2 regions of the Aquipuribacter aurantiacus genome follow, and region 1 is predicted to be linked to the other one. Evidence: riboswitches for the same ligand, from Rfam matches in the RefSeq annotation. Region 1 holds a riboswitch; the other holds the start of a gene.
The links. Region 1 has a riboswitch for thiamine pyrophosphate ahead of ACR80Q_RS11345 (YkoF family thiamine/hydroxymethylpyrimidine-binding protein). Riboswitches for the same ligand answer to the same signal wherever they lie in the genome.
Positions count from the first base shown of each region.

Region 2: it holds a riboswitch for thiamine pyrophosphate, as region 1 does, so the genes downstream of both, ACR80Q_RS12290 (ECF transporter S component) here and ACR80Q_RS11345 (YkoF family thiamine/hydroxymethylpyrimidine-binding protein) in region 1, are expected to answer to the same signal.

Region 1 is NZ_JBPKAO010000007.1:117,370-122,623, reverse strand. Features, by position in the region: gene ACR80Q_RS11355 (diacylglycerol kinase family protein) at 1-467, shown strand, start outside; gene ACR80Q_RS11350 (DEAD/DEAH box helicase) at 478-3,258, shown strand; TPP riboswitch at 3,308-3,412, shown strand; gene ACR80Q_RS11345 (YkoF family thiamine/hydroxymethylpyrimidine-binding protein) at 3,469-4,185, shown strand; gene ACR80Q_RS11340 (ECF transporter S component) at 4,182-4,796, shown strand; gene ACR80Q_RS11335 (ABC transporter ATP-binding protein) at 4,789-5,254, shown strand, end outside.
Region 2 is NZ_JBPKAO010000008.1:111,773-117,026, forward strand. Features, by position in the region: gene ACR80Q_RS12275 (HDOD domain-containing protein) at 1-15, shown strand, start outside; gene ACR80Q_RS12280 (energy-coupling factor transporter transmembrane component T family protein) at 104-919, opposite strand; gene ACR80Q_RS12285 (ABC transporter ATP-binding protein) at 916-2,436, opposite strand; gene ACR80Q_RS12290 (ECF transporter S component) at 2,448-3,359, opposite strand; TPP riboswitch at 3,413-3,517, opposite strand; gene ACR80Q_RS12295 (heavy metal translocating P-type ATPase) at 3,589-5,254, opposite strand, start outside.

The sequences.
Region 1 (5,254 bases):
GGGCCAACGGCTGGCGCTGGCCGCGCGGCGCGGCGCGGTACAACCTGGCTATCGTCCGCGAGCTGCCGCTGTTCCGCCCGGTCCCGTACCGGCTGCACCTCGACGGCGAGGAGTGGCGCACCGAGGGCCTGCTCGTCGCCGTGGCCAACACCAGCTCCTACGGCGGGGGGATGCACATCGCGCCCCACGCGGACCACGGCGACGGGCTGCTGGACGTGGTCGTGGTCACCCCGGTCGCGCTGCACCGGTTCGTCCGGCTGTTCCCCCGGGTGTACGCCGGGACCCACGTCGAGATCGACGCCGTCGAGGTGCGGCGTGCCCGGCAGGTCGAGGTCCACGTCGACCCGCTCGGACGCCACCCGCGACCCATCGTGGCCTACGGCGACGGCGAGCGGCTGGGGCCGCTGCCGCGACGGTTCACCGCTCACGGCGGGGCGGTGGCGGTGCTGTCTCCCGCACGCACGTAACCTGGGACGCATGTCCAGCCCCGCCGAACGGTTCGCCGCGGCACGCGCCAGGCAGCGGCAGGAGAGCTCACCGCTCGGTCGCTTCGTCGCCGGGCTGGCCTTCGAGGCGGACGACTTCCAGCTCGAGGCCATGCAGGCCGTCGCCGAGGGGCACGGCGTGCTGGTGGCCGCCCCCACGGGGGCGGGCAAGACCGTGGTGGGCGAGTTCGCCGTCGACCTGGCCCTGCGCACCGGACGCAAGGCGTTCTACACCACCCCGATCAAGGCGCTGTCCAACCAGAAGTACAACGACCTGGTCGCGGTGCACGGCGCCGACGCGGTGGGCCTGCTGACCGGTGACGTGTCGGTCAACGGCGAGGCCCCCGTGGTCGTGATGACCACCGAGGTGCTCCGCAACATGATCTACGCGGGCTCACCGACCCTGGCCGGGCTGGGCTTCGTCGTGATGGACGAGGTGCACTACCTGGCCGACCGGTTCCGCGGCGCGGTCTGGGAGGAGGTCATCATCCACCTGGCCGACGACGTGCAGCTGGTCTCGCTGTCGGCCACCGTCAGCAACGCCGAGGAGTTCGGCGAGTGGCTGGCCACCGTGCGCGGGGACACGCGCGTGGTGGTCAGCGAGCACCGCCCCGTGCCGCTGTGGCAGCACGTGCTGGTGGACAAGCGGCTGCACGACCTGTTCGTCGACCCCGACGGCGACCCCGTGCTGGGTCTGCCGGGGGACGACCCCGGCCTGGTCAACCCGGAGCTCGTCGCGCTGGCCCGCGAGGAGTCGCGCTCCGAGCGTCGCTACAAGGGTCGCCCGCAGCGGGGCGGCAGCCGGCCCCGACGCCGCGGCGCCCCCAGCCGGGCCACCGTGGTCGAGGCCCTGGACGCCGACGGCCTGCTGCCGGCCATCCACTTCATCTTCAGCCGCAACGGCTGCGACGCCGCCGTCCGGCAGTGCCTGGCCTGGGGGGTACGGCTGACCACGCCCGACGAGCGGCGCGAGATCCGCCTGCTGGCCGAGGAGCGGACCGCGTCGCTGCCCGACGCCGACCTCGGCGTGCTGGGCTGGTCGGAGTGGGTGGAGGGCCTGGAGCGGGGGGTGGCGGCCCACCACGCCGGTCTGCTGCCCGCGTTCAAGGAGACCGTGGAGGAGCTCTTCCGGCGCGGTCTGGTCAAGGTCGTCTTCGCCACGGAGACCCTGGCGCTGGGCGTCAACATGCCGGCCCGCTCCGTCGTGCTGGAGAAGCTGGTCAAGTGGAACGGCGAGCAGCACGTCGACATCACGGCGGGGGAGTACACCCAGCTGACCGGGCGGGCCGGGCGCCGTGGCATCGACGTCGAGGGCCACGCGGTGGTGCTGTGGAGCGACGGCCTGCAGCCGGACCACGTCGCGGGGCTGGCCTCGACCCGCACCTACCCGTTGCGGTCCAGCTTCGCGCCGACCTACTCGATGGCCGTCAACCTGGTGCAGCGGGTCGGGCGCAACGAGGCCCGGTCCATCCTGGAGACGTCGTTCGCGCAGTTCCAGGCCGACCGCGGCGTGGTCGGGCTGGCCACGCAGCTGCGCAAGCAGGAGGAGGCGCTGGCGGGCTACTCCGACGCGATGACGTGCCACCTGGGCGACTTCGAGGGCTACCACCGGCTGCGCGGGCGCATCTCGATCCTGGAGAAGGACCTGTCGCGGCGGGCGTCGGCCGACCGTCGCGCCGACGCCTCGGCCACCCTGGAGCGGCTGCGCCGCGGGGACGTCATCGACGTGCCGGCCGGGCGCAAGCGCGGCTGGGCCGTCGTGCTGGACCCGGGCCTGAACGGGCCCGGCCCTCGCCCGACCGTGCTGACCGCGGACCGCCAGGTCCGCCGGCTGGAGACCGTCAGCTTCCCCTCCGCCGTCCGGGTGGCCACTACCGTCCGGGTGCCCAAGCACTTCGACGCCGGTGACGCCCGGGCCCGCCGCGACCTGGCCAGCAGCATGCGCAACGCCCTGGCGGCGGTCGGTGGCGGCGACGTCGTCCCTCCTCACCAGGACGAGCCGCCCGGGCGTGGCCGCCACGGCGAGGACGCGGGGGAGCTGCAGCTGGTGCAGCTGCGGCGCGAGCTGCGCGCCCACCCCTGCCACGGCTGCGCCGAGCGGGAGGACCACGCCCGCTGGGCCCAGCGCCGCGACGACCTGGAGCGCGACCACCGGGGCCTGCAACGGCGCATCCAGGGCCGCACGGCCGTCATCGCCCGCACGTTCGACCGGGTGTGCGAGGTGCTCGACGAGCTCGGCTACCTGGACGGCGAGACCGTGACCGACGCCGGCGACGCGCTCCGCTCGATCTACACGCACTCCGACCTGCTGGTCGCCGAGTGCCTGCGCACCGGCATCTGGGACGACCTGGACGGACCCGCGCTGGCGGCGGTCGTGTCGAGCCTGGTCTTCGAGGCCCGTCGCGAGGTCGAGGGCGTCGACCCCCGCCTGCCCGGGCGGGGCACGGCGCTGGCCTGGGACGCGACGATGCGGGCCTGGTCCGCCCTCACCGACGTGGAGGACCGGCACAAGGTGACGTCCACCCGGGAGCCCGACCCCGGTTTCGCGGCCCCGGTGTGGCGGTGGGCGCAGGGCCAGCCGCTGGAGAACGTGCTGCGCGAGAGCGACCTGAGCCCGGGCGACTTCGTCCGCTGGTGCCGGCAGACCCTGGACCTGCTCGACCAGGTCCAGGCCTCCGCCCCGCGCGGCAGCCTGCTGCGCGCCGCGGCCGGTGACGCCGTCAAGCGGGTCCGCCGGGGGGTCGTCGAGTACTCCCTGGGCCCCGCGGCCTAGGCGGACGCACCCCGCCTCGACACGTCCGGGCGACGGTGCGTAAGGTCCTGTCCGACCCCCGGGGAGCGCAGCAGCGCTGAGAGTGCGGAACGTCCGCAGACCCGTCACCTGATCCGGTTAGCACCGGCGTAGGGAGCAGGGCCAGGTACCGACGTGCGTCCGGCACGGCGGTCGTCTCGGTCGACCCGTGGGCGGGACAGCGAGGACGTCATGACCACGACCGGAAGCACCACGAGCAGCACGACCGGCACCGGCAGCGGGACCAGGAGCACCACGGGCAGCCCGAGCAGCGGGACCGCGACGCCGCGCGAGCGCGGCATCGGGATGCGGTTCAGCCTGCACCCGCACTGCGACGACTTCGTCGCGGTCATCCTCGGGGCCCTGGCGGACGTCGAGCGCGCCGGGCTCACCCGAGGGCTGACCCTGGAGACCGACGACGTGAGCACCTGGGTCGGGGCGGTCGACGAACCGGCCGAGCAGCGGCTCGTGGCCTACCTGGCCGCCGTGCTGGCCGCGGCGCACCGACGCAGCGGCGGCGGGCACGTCGTCGCCCACGTCCTGCTGTCGCGCGGCTGCCCGGGCGAGGTGGGCTGCGACCTGTCGGTCACCGGCCTGTCCCGCCCGGACCCGGTGCAGGTCGAGCCCACCGGCGTGACGGCCGCCGCCCAGTGGTCGCTGTACCCGCTGCTGGACGGCGGGTCCGACGACGGGGCCCACATGGTCCACATCGAGCGGGCCATCGCCCAGGCGGTCGAGCGGGGCACCACCAGGGGCGCCGCGCACTACGCGACGCGGCTCAGCGGGGACGTCGCGGAGGTGCTGGCCACCGCGGCCGACGCGTGGGGCTCGGTCGGGTCCGTCGTCGCGCACGTCGTGAGCCACCTGACGGTGTCCGTCGGCTCCCCGAGCGCGGCCGGTGACCGGTGAGCGCGCCCGTGGCCCCGGCGCCCCGGCTGTTCCGCTGGGAGCTGCGCGACCTGGTCCTCATGGTGGTGCTCGCCGTGGTGTTCGGGTTCGTCTACTGGGCGCTGGTGCAGGCGTGGACGGGGCTGGCCATCCTCATGGGCCCGGCCGGCGACCTGGCGCAGCACGTGGTGTTCGGGGGGTGGTTGATGGTCGCGCCGATCACCATCGCCATCGTCCGCCGGGCCGGGGCCGGTCTCGTCGCGGAGGTGCTCGCCTCCGTGGTCGAGGTGGTGTTCCTGGGCTCGCCCGTCGGCCCGCTGCTGGTGGTCGCCGCCGCGATCCAGGGGTTCGGCAGCGAGCTGGCCTTCGCGGCCACGCGGTACCGGTCTTACGGCTGGGCCGTGTTCGCGGTGTCGGGCCTCCTGGGGGCCGGGCTGGTGTTCTTCTGGTCCGCGTTCCGGTTCGGCTGGTACGGCCAGGACGTCTTCGTGCTGCGGCTGGTGGTGCAGCTGGTGTCCGGGGTCGTCCTGGGCGGTCTGCTGGCCAAGGTCGTCGTGGACCGGCTCGCCCGCACGGGCGTCCTGGACAACTTCGCCATCGGCCGGGCCCAGCTGGCGGACGGACGTGCCTGAGGACGGCGTCGACCCCGCGGTCCGGCTCGAGCGCGTCGGCGTGGGGTTCCCCCGCCGTGGCGAGGACGTCCTGCGCGACGTCGACCTCGACCTGGCCCCGGGGGAGCAGGTGCTCCTGCTGGGGGCCTCGGGGTGCGGCAAGTCCACGGTGCTGCAGACCATCACCGGGGTGGTGCCCCACACGGTCACCGCCCGGACCACGGGACGGGTGGTCGTGGGCGGCGTCGACACCGCGGGCACCACGGTCGTCGAGCTCTCCCGGCAGGTCGGGGTGCTGGCCCAGGACCCGACGGGCGCGGTCTGCCTGCCCCACGTGGACACCGAGGTGGCGCTGCCGCTGGAGAACCAGGCCGTCGACCCGGACCGGATCGGCCCGCGGGTGCGGGAGGTCCTGGCGCTGGTGGACGCGGAGCACCTGCTGGCCCGGCCCACGGCGTGGCTGTCCGGTGGGGAGTCGC
Region 2 (5,254 bases), on a different contig from region 1:
GCCGTCACCGGCTGAGCCCGGGCGGCGCCGCCCAGCCGCCCAGCCGCCCAGCCGCCCAGCCGCCCAGCCGCCCAGCCGCCCAGCCGCCCAGCCGCTCAGCCGCTCAGCCGCTCAGGACCAGCTGCCACGTGCCGGCGGCGACCCCCGCCACGGTCGCCACCCCGGCCAGCGCGACCCCGCCGAGCACGACCGCGGCGTCCCAGGCCCCGAAGTGGCTGGGCCGGGCCCAGGTCCGCTCCCGGACCAGCCCGAACCCCCGGGCCTCCATGGCGGTGGCCAGCACCGTGGCCCGCCGCACCGCCAGCACGAGCAGGGCGAACAGCCGACCGCCGAACCCGCGGAGCCGACCCAGCACGCCGTCGTCACCCAGCCCGCGCGCCCGTCGGGCCTGCCCCAGCGCCGTCCACTCCTCCGCCAGCACGCCCACCAGGCGCATCGCGGCGAGCGCCGACAGCACGAAGCGGTGGGGCAGCCGCAGGTCCTGGGCCAGGGAGTCGGCCAGGTCGGTGGGGTCGGTCGTCGACAGCAGCACCACTCCCGGCAGCCCGATGGCCAGGATGCGCAGGACGATCGCCACGGCCGACACGGCCGAGCCCTCCGTGACCGTGAACCAGCCGAGCCCCAGCAGGACCGCTCCGGAGTCCACCCCGAGCAGCGCCGTGAACACCCCCGACGGGACGGCCGCGACGACCAGGACCCAGCTGCGGCGCCACAACGCCCGTGCCCCGAGCCCGGTGAACGGCAGGCAGGCCACCACCAGGGCGAGCGCGACGCCCGCCGTGACCACGTCGGTGGTCAGGACCAGCGCGACGGAGATGACGGCGGCCACGGCCAGCTTGGCGCTGGGGTTGGCGCGGGCCAGGGGGGCCGAGGTGTCCACCCCCGCCGGCCCGGACAGCACGTCCGTGGGCAGGCTCATGGCACCCCTCCCGCGGTCCGGGCGGCGCGGGGACGGTCGGGCGCCGGCAGCCGCAGGACGTCGTCCGCCAGGGCGGCGACGAGGTCGGCGTCGTGCGTCACGGCGCACACGGCCACGCCGGCGTCCCGGACCTCGGCGAGCAGGGCCACGAGCTCGGCCCAGGTGCGCGAGTCCTGCCCGAACGTGGGCTCGTCCAGCACGAGCAGGCGCGGCCGGGTCGCCAGGACCGTGGCCACCGACAGCCGCCGCTGCTCGCCGCCGGACAGGGTGAAGGGGTTCGCCGCGGCCAGCCGGTCCAGCCGCAGCCGTTGCAGCAGCTCGTCCACCAGAGCGGCGGTGCGGGTGGGGTCGGTCCCCTGCAGACGGGGGCCGACCGCCAGCTCGTCCGCGACCGTGGCGGCGACGAACTGGTGGGCCGGCTCCTGGAACACCGTGCCGATCCGGGCCGCCAGCTCACGGGCGCGCCAGCGGTGCGGGGACGGACCCGCGCCGTCCGCCAGGGTCTCGTGGGCCACCAGTCGACCGGCGACGGGGGCCGCCAGCCCCGACAGCGCCAGCGCGAGGGTGGACTTGCCCGCCCCGTTGGGGCCCAGCACGGCGGTGCAGGTGCCGGCGTCGACCTGCAGGTCGACGCCGGCTGCCGCGGGGGCGACGGCGCCGGGCCGGCGCACCGCCAGGTCCTCGGCCTGGAGCAGTCGCGGCCCGCGTACGCCCGCCCGCGGCCCCGGGGTGCGGGGCGGGTGGTCGGGCACCCACACCCCGACGGCGGCCAGCTCGGCCCCGTGCCGGCCGAGCACGTCGGCCGGGGACCCGTCCGCGCGGACCCCACCCCCGGGCTCGAGCACCACGACCCTGTCCACCAGCGGGAGCCAGGGACCCACCCGGTGCTCGACCAGGACGCAGCCGGAGCCGGTGGCCGCCAGCAGGTCCGCGACCGTCGCCCGCAGCCCGTCGGCGCCGACCGGGTCGAGCATGGCGGTGGGCTCGTCCAGCAGCAGCAGCCCGGGTCGCAGCGCCAGCACCCCGGCCAGGGCGAGCCGCTGCCGTTCTCCGCCGGACAGCCGCGCCGTCGGGTGGGCGCGGTCGTACGGGAACCCCACGGCCGCCATCGCCTCGTCCACCCGGGCCCAGATCTCCTCCCGGGGCACGCCGTGGTTCTCCAGGCCGAACGCGACGTCGTCGCCGCAGCGCGCGAGCACGGTCTGCGACAGCGGGTCCTGCAGCAGGAGCCCGGTGCGGGCCGCGCCGGCCTGCACCCCCGCGGCGCGGGCCGCGCGGACCTCGACGCCGTCGAGGGCGAGCCGGCCCTCCTCGTCCCCGTTGTCGGGGTCGAGCAGACCCGCGAGCCCCTGCAGCAGCGTCGACTTGCCGGCGCCGCTGGGGCCGAGCAGCAGCACCCGCTCCCCCGCGGCGACGTCCAGGTCCAGGCCCCGGACGGCCCAGGCCCGTCGGGTGCCGTGGCGCCAGCCCCAGCCCCGGGCGCTCAGGACGGGCGGCGCGACCCCGACGGCTCCCACGGGAGGGCCGCTCAGACCCGTCGCCCGTCCCGGCCGGAGGCCAGCGGGGCGAGCACCCCGGTCCGGGCCAGCGCCCGGGCCAGCGCCCAGGACCCCAGACCGGCGACGACCACGCCCGACACGGTCGCGAGCCCGATGTAGGCCAGCTGGATGCCCGGCACCAGGTCCGGGTAGTAGACGGTGGTGTCGAGCACGCCGACCACCACCCCGGCGCCCGCACCGGCCATCAGGGCGACCGGGAGCCGCCAGTAGCGGTAGAGCAGGACGGCCAGGACGACCTCGGCGCCGAGGCCCTGCAGCAGGCCGTACCAGACGGTCGCGAAGCCCCACTGGTTGCCGATCACGGCGCTCAGGGCGGCCGCGACCAGCTCGGTGAACATGGCGGCCCCGGGCTTGCGGATGACGAGCCCGCCCAGCACCCCGGGCAGCAGCCACACCCCGACGACGAGGGCGCTCACCGGTGGCGCCAGGAGCGGACCGACGACGGCGTAGGGGCCGATGTTCCAGACCACGAACAGCAGTCCGCCCGCGACGCCGAGCACGGCGGCCACGACGATGTCGACGACGCGCCAGGCCTGCCGGGCGGTCGCGGCACCCAGGACGCTGATGCCCAGCAGCGCCACCAGCATCCCGACCGGCACGGTCAGCTCGTCGAGCGGGGTGCCGAACACCTCGCTGCCCGCGGGCAGCCCGACGGCGACGACGGCCGCGCCCGCCAGCAGGCTGGCCAGGACCCCGACGACGAGCACGGCCCGGGTGCGGCCGGTCAGCGGCGGGAGGCTGGTCCGCGCCGTCCCGTCGGTCGTGCGAGGGCCGGCGCTCCTGCCCGGGCCAGCGCCCGTGCCGGGCGTCGGGTGGTCGGCGGGCTGGTGCGCGGGCTGGTGCGCGGGGTCGGTCCCCGCCTTGTTCTCCGTGGTGCTCATGCGTCCTCCCAGGGTCTCCAGGAGGGGGACCCGTCGACGCAGCGGTGCCGTCGACGGGTCGAGACTCGACTACCTCCGCCGGTGCTAACCGGATCAGGTTCGAGGGTCTGCGGTCGCCCGCACTCTCAGCGCCTGGTGGCGCTCCCCTGTCGTGGGGGGAACTGTACGCCCCGCGTCCGGGGCGCACGCGCCACCTCGACCACCGGTGTCGGCCGATGACGGCCGAGTGTCAGCCGACGCTGCGGAAGCGGCGCAGCCGGAGGCTGTTGGTCACCACGAAGACGCTGCTCGCCGCCATCGCCACCCCGGCGAGCAACGGGTTGAGCAGGCCGGCGACGGCGAGCGGGATCCCCGCCACGTTGTAGGCGAAGGCCCAGAACAGGTTGCCCTTGATCGTGCGCAGCGTCGCCCGTGACAGCCGGACCGCGTCGACCGCGGCCCGCAGGTCGTCCCGGACCAGCGTGATGTCGCTGGCCTCGATCGCCACGTCGGTCCCGGTCCCCATGGCGATGCCCAGGTCGGCCGCGGCCAGCGCGGCCGCGTCGTTGACGCCGTCCCCGATCATGGCCACGACCCGGCCCTCGCGCTGCAGCCGACGGACCTCCTCGAGCTTGTCCTCGGGCATGACCTCCGCGCGGACGTCGTCGGGGTCGATGCCCACCTGGGCGGCGACCGTGCGTGCGGCGGACAGGTTGTCCCCGGTCAGCAGGTGCGGCCGCAGGCCGAGCGCGCGCAGCTCGGCGACGGCCTGGGCCGCGGTCGCGGTGATGGTGTCGGCGACCACGAGCAGACCCCGCGCGCGGCCGTCCCAGCCGACGGCCACCACCGTGCGGCCCGCGTCGTGCGCGTCGTCGACCGCGGCCCGCAGCGTGCCGTCGAGGTGCTGGGACCACTCGTCGGCCAACCACGCCTGACGTCCGACGACGACGGCGTGACCGTCGACCGTGCCGGCCACGCCGAGACCCTGCCGGGAGGCGAAGCCGTCGACCGCGGGCAGCGGCTGCTGCGCGGCGTCGACCACGGCCCGGGCGATCGGGTGCTCGCTGCCGAGCTCGAGCGCCGCCGCGAGACGCAGCACCTCGGTCGCGTCCTCCTCGGGCGCGGCCACGACGTCGACCAGACGCATCCGACCGGTGGTGATGGTGCCGGTCTTGTCCAGCACGACGGTGTCGACCCGACGGGTGGACTCCAGCACCTCCGGCCCCTTGATCAGCACCCCGAGCTGCGCGCCGCGTCCCGTGCCGACCAGCAACGCGGTGGGGGTCGCGAGACCGAGCGCGCAGGGGCAGGCGATGACGAGCACGGCCACGGCGGCCGTGAACGCCGCCGTGGGGTCGTCGCCCCAGACCAGCCACCCCACGAGGGTGAGCAGGGCGATGACGAGCACGACCGGGACGAACACCCCGGAGACCCGGTCGGCGAGCCGCTGCACCTCGGCCTTGCCCGACTGCGCCGACTCCACCAGACGGGCCATCTGCGCCAGCCGGGTGTCACCGCCGACGCGGGTGGCCCTGACCACCAGGCGGCCGTCGGTGCTGGTGGTGGCCCCGGTCACGGTGTCACCGGGACCGGTCTCGACCGGCACGGGCTCACCGGTGAGCATGGCCTCGTCCACCGCGCTGGTGCCGTCGACGACGACCCCGTCGGTGGCGACGGTCTCGCCCGGGCGGACGACGAACAGGTCCCCGACCTGCAGCCGCTCCACCGGGACGCGCTCCTCACGGGTCGAGCCCACGCCGTCCGGCAGCAGCGTGACGTCCTTGGCCCCCAGGTCCAGCAGCGCGCGCAGCGCCGCCCCGGACCTGTTCTTCGCGCGTGCCTCCAGCCAGCGGCCGACCAGCACGGCGGCCGTGACGACCGCGGCGACCTCGAGGTAGATCTCGTTGCCGCCCGCG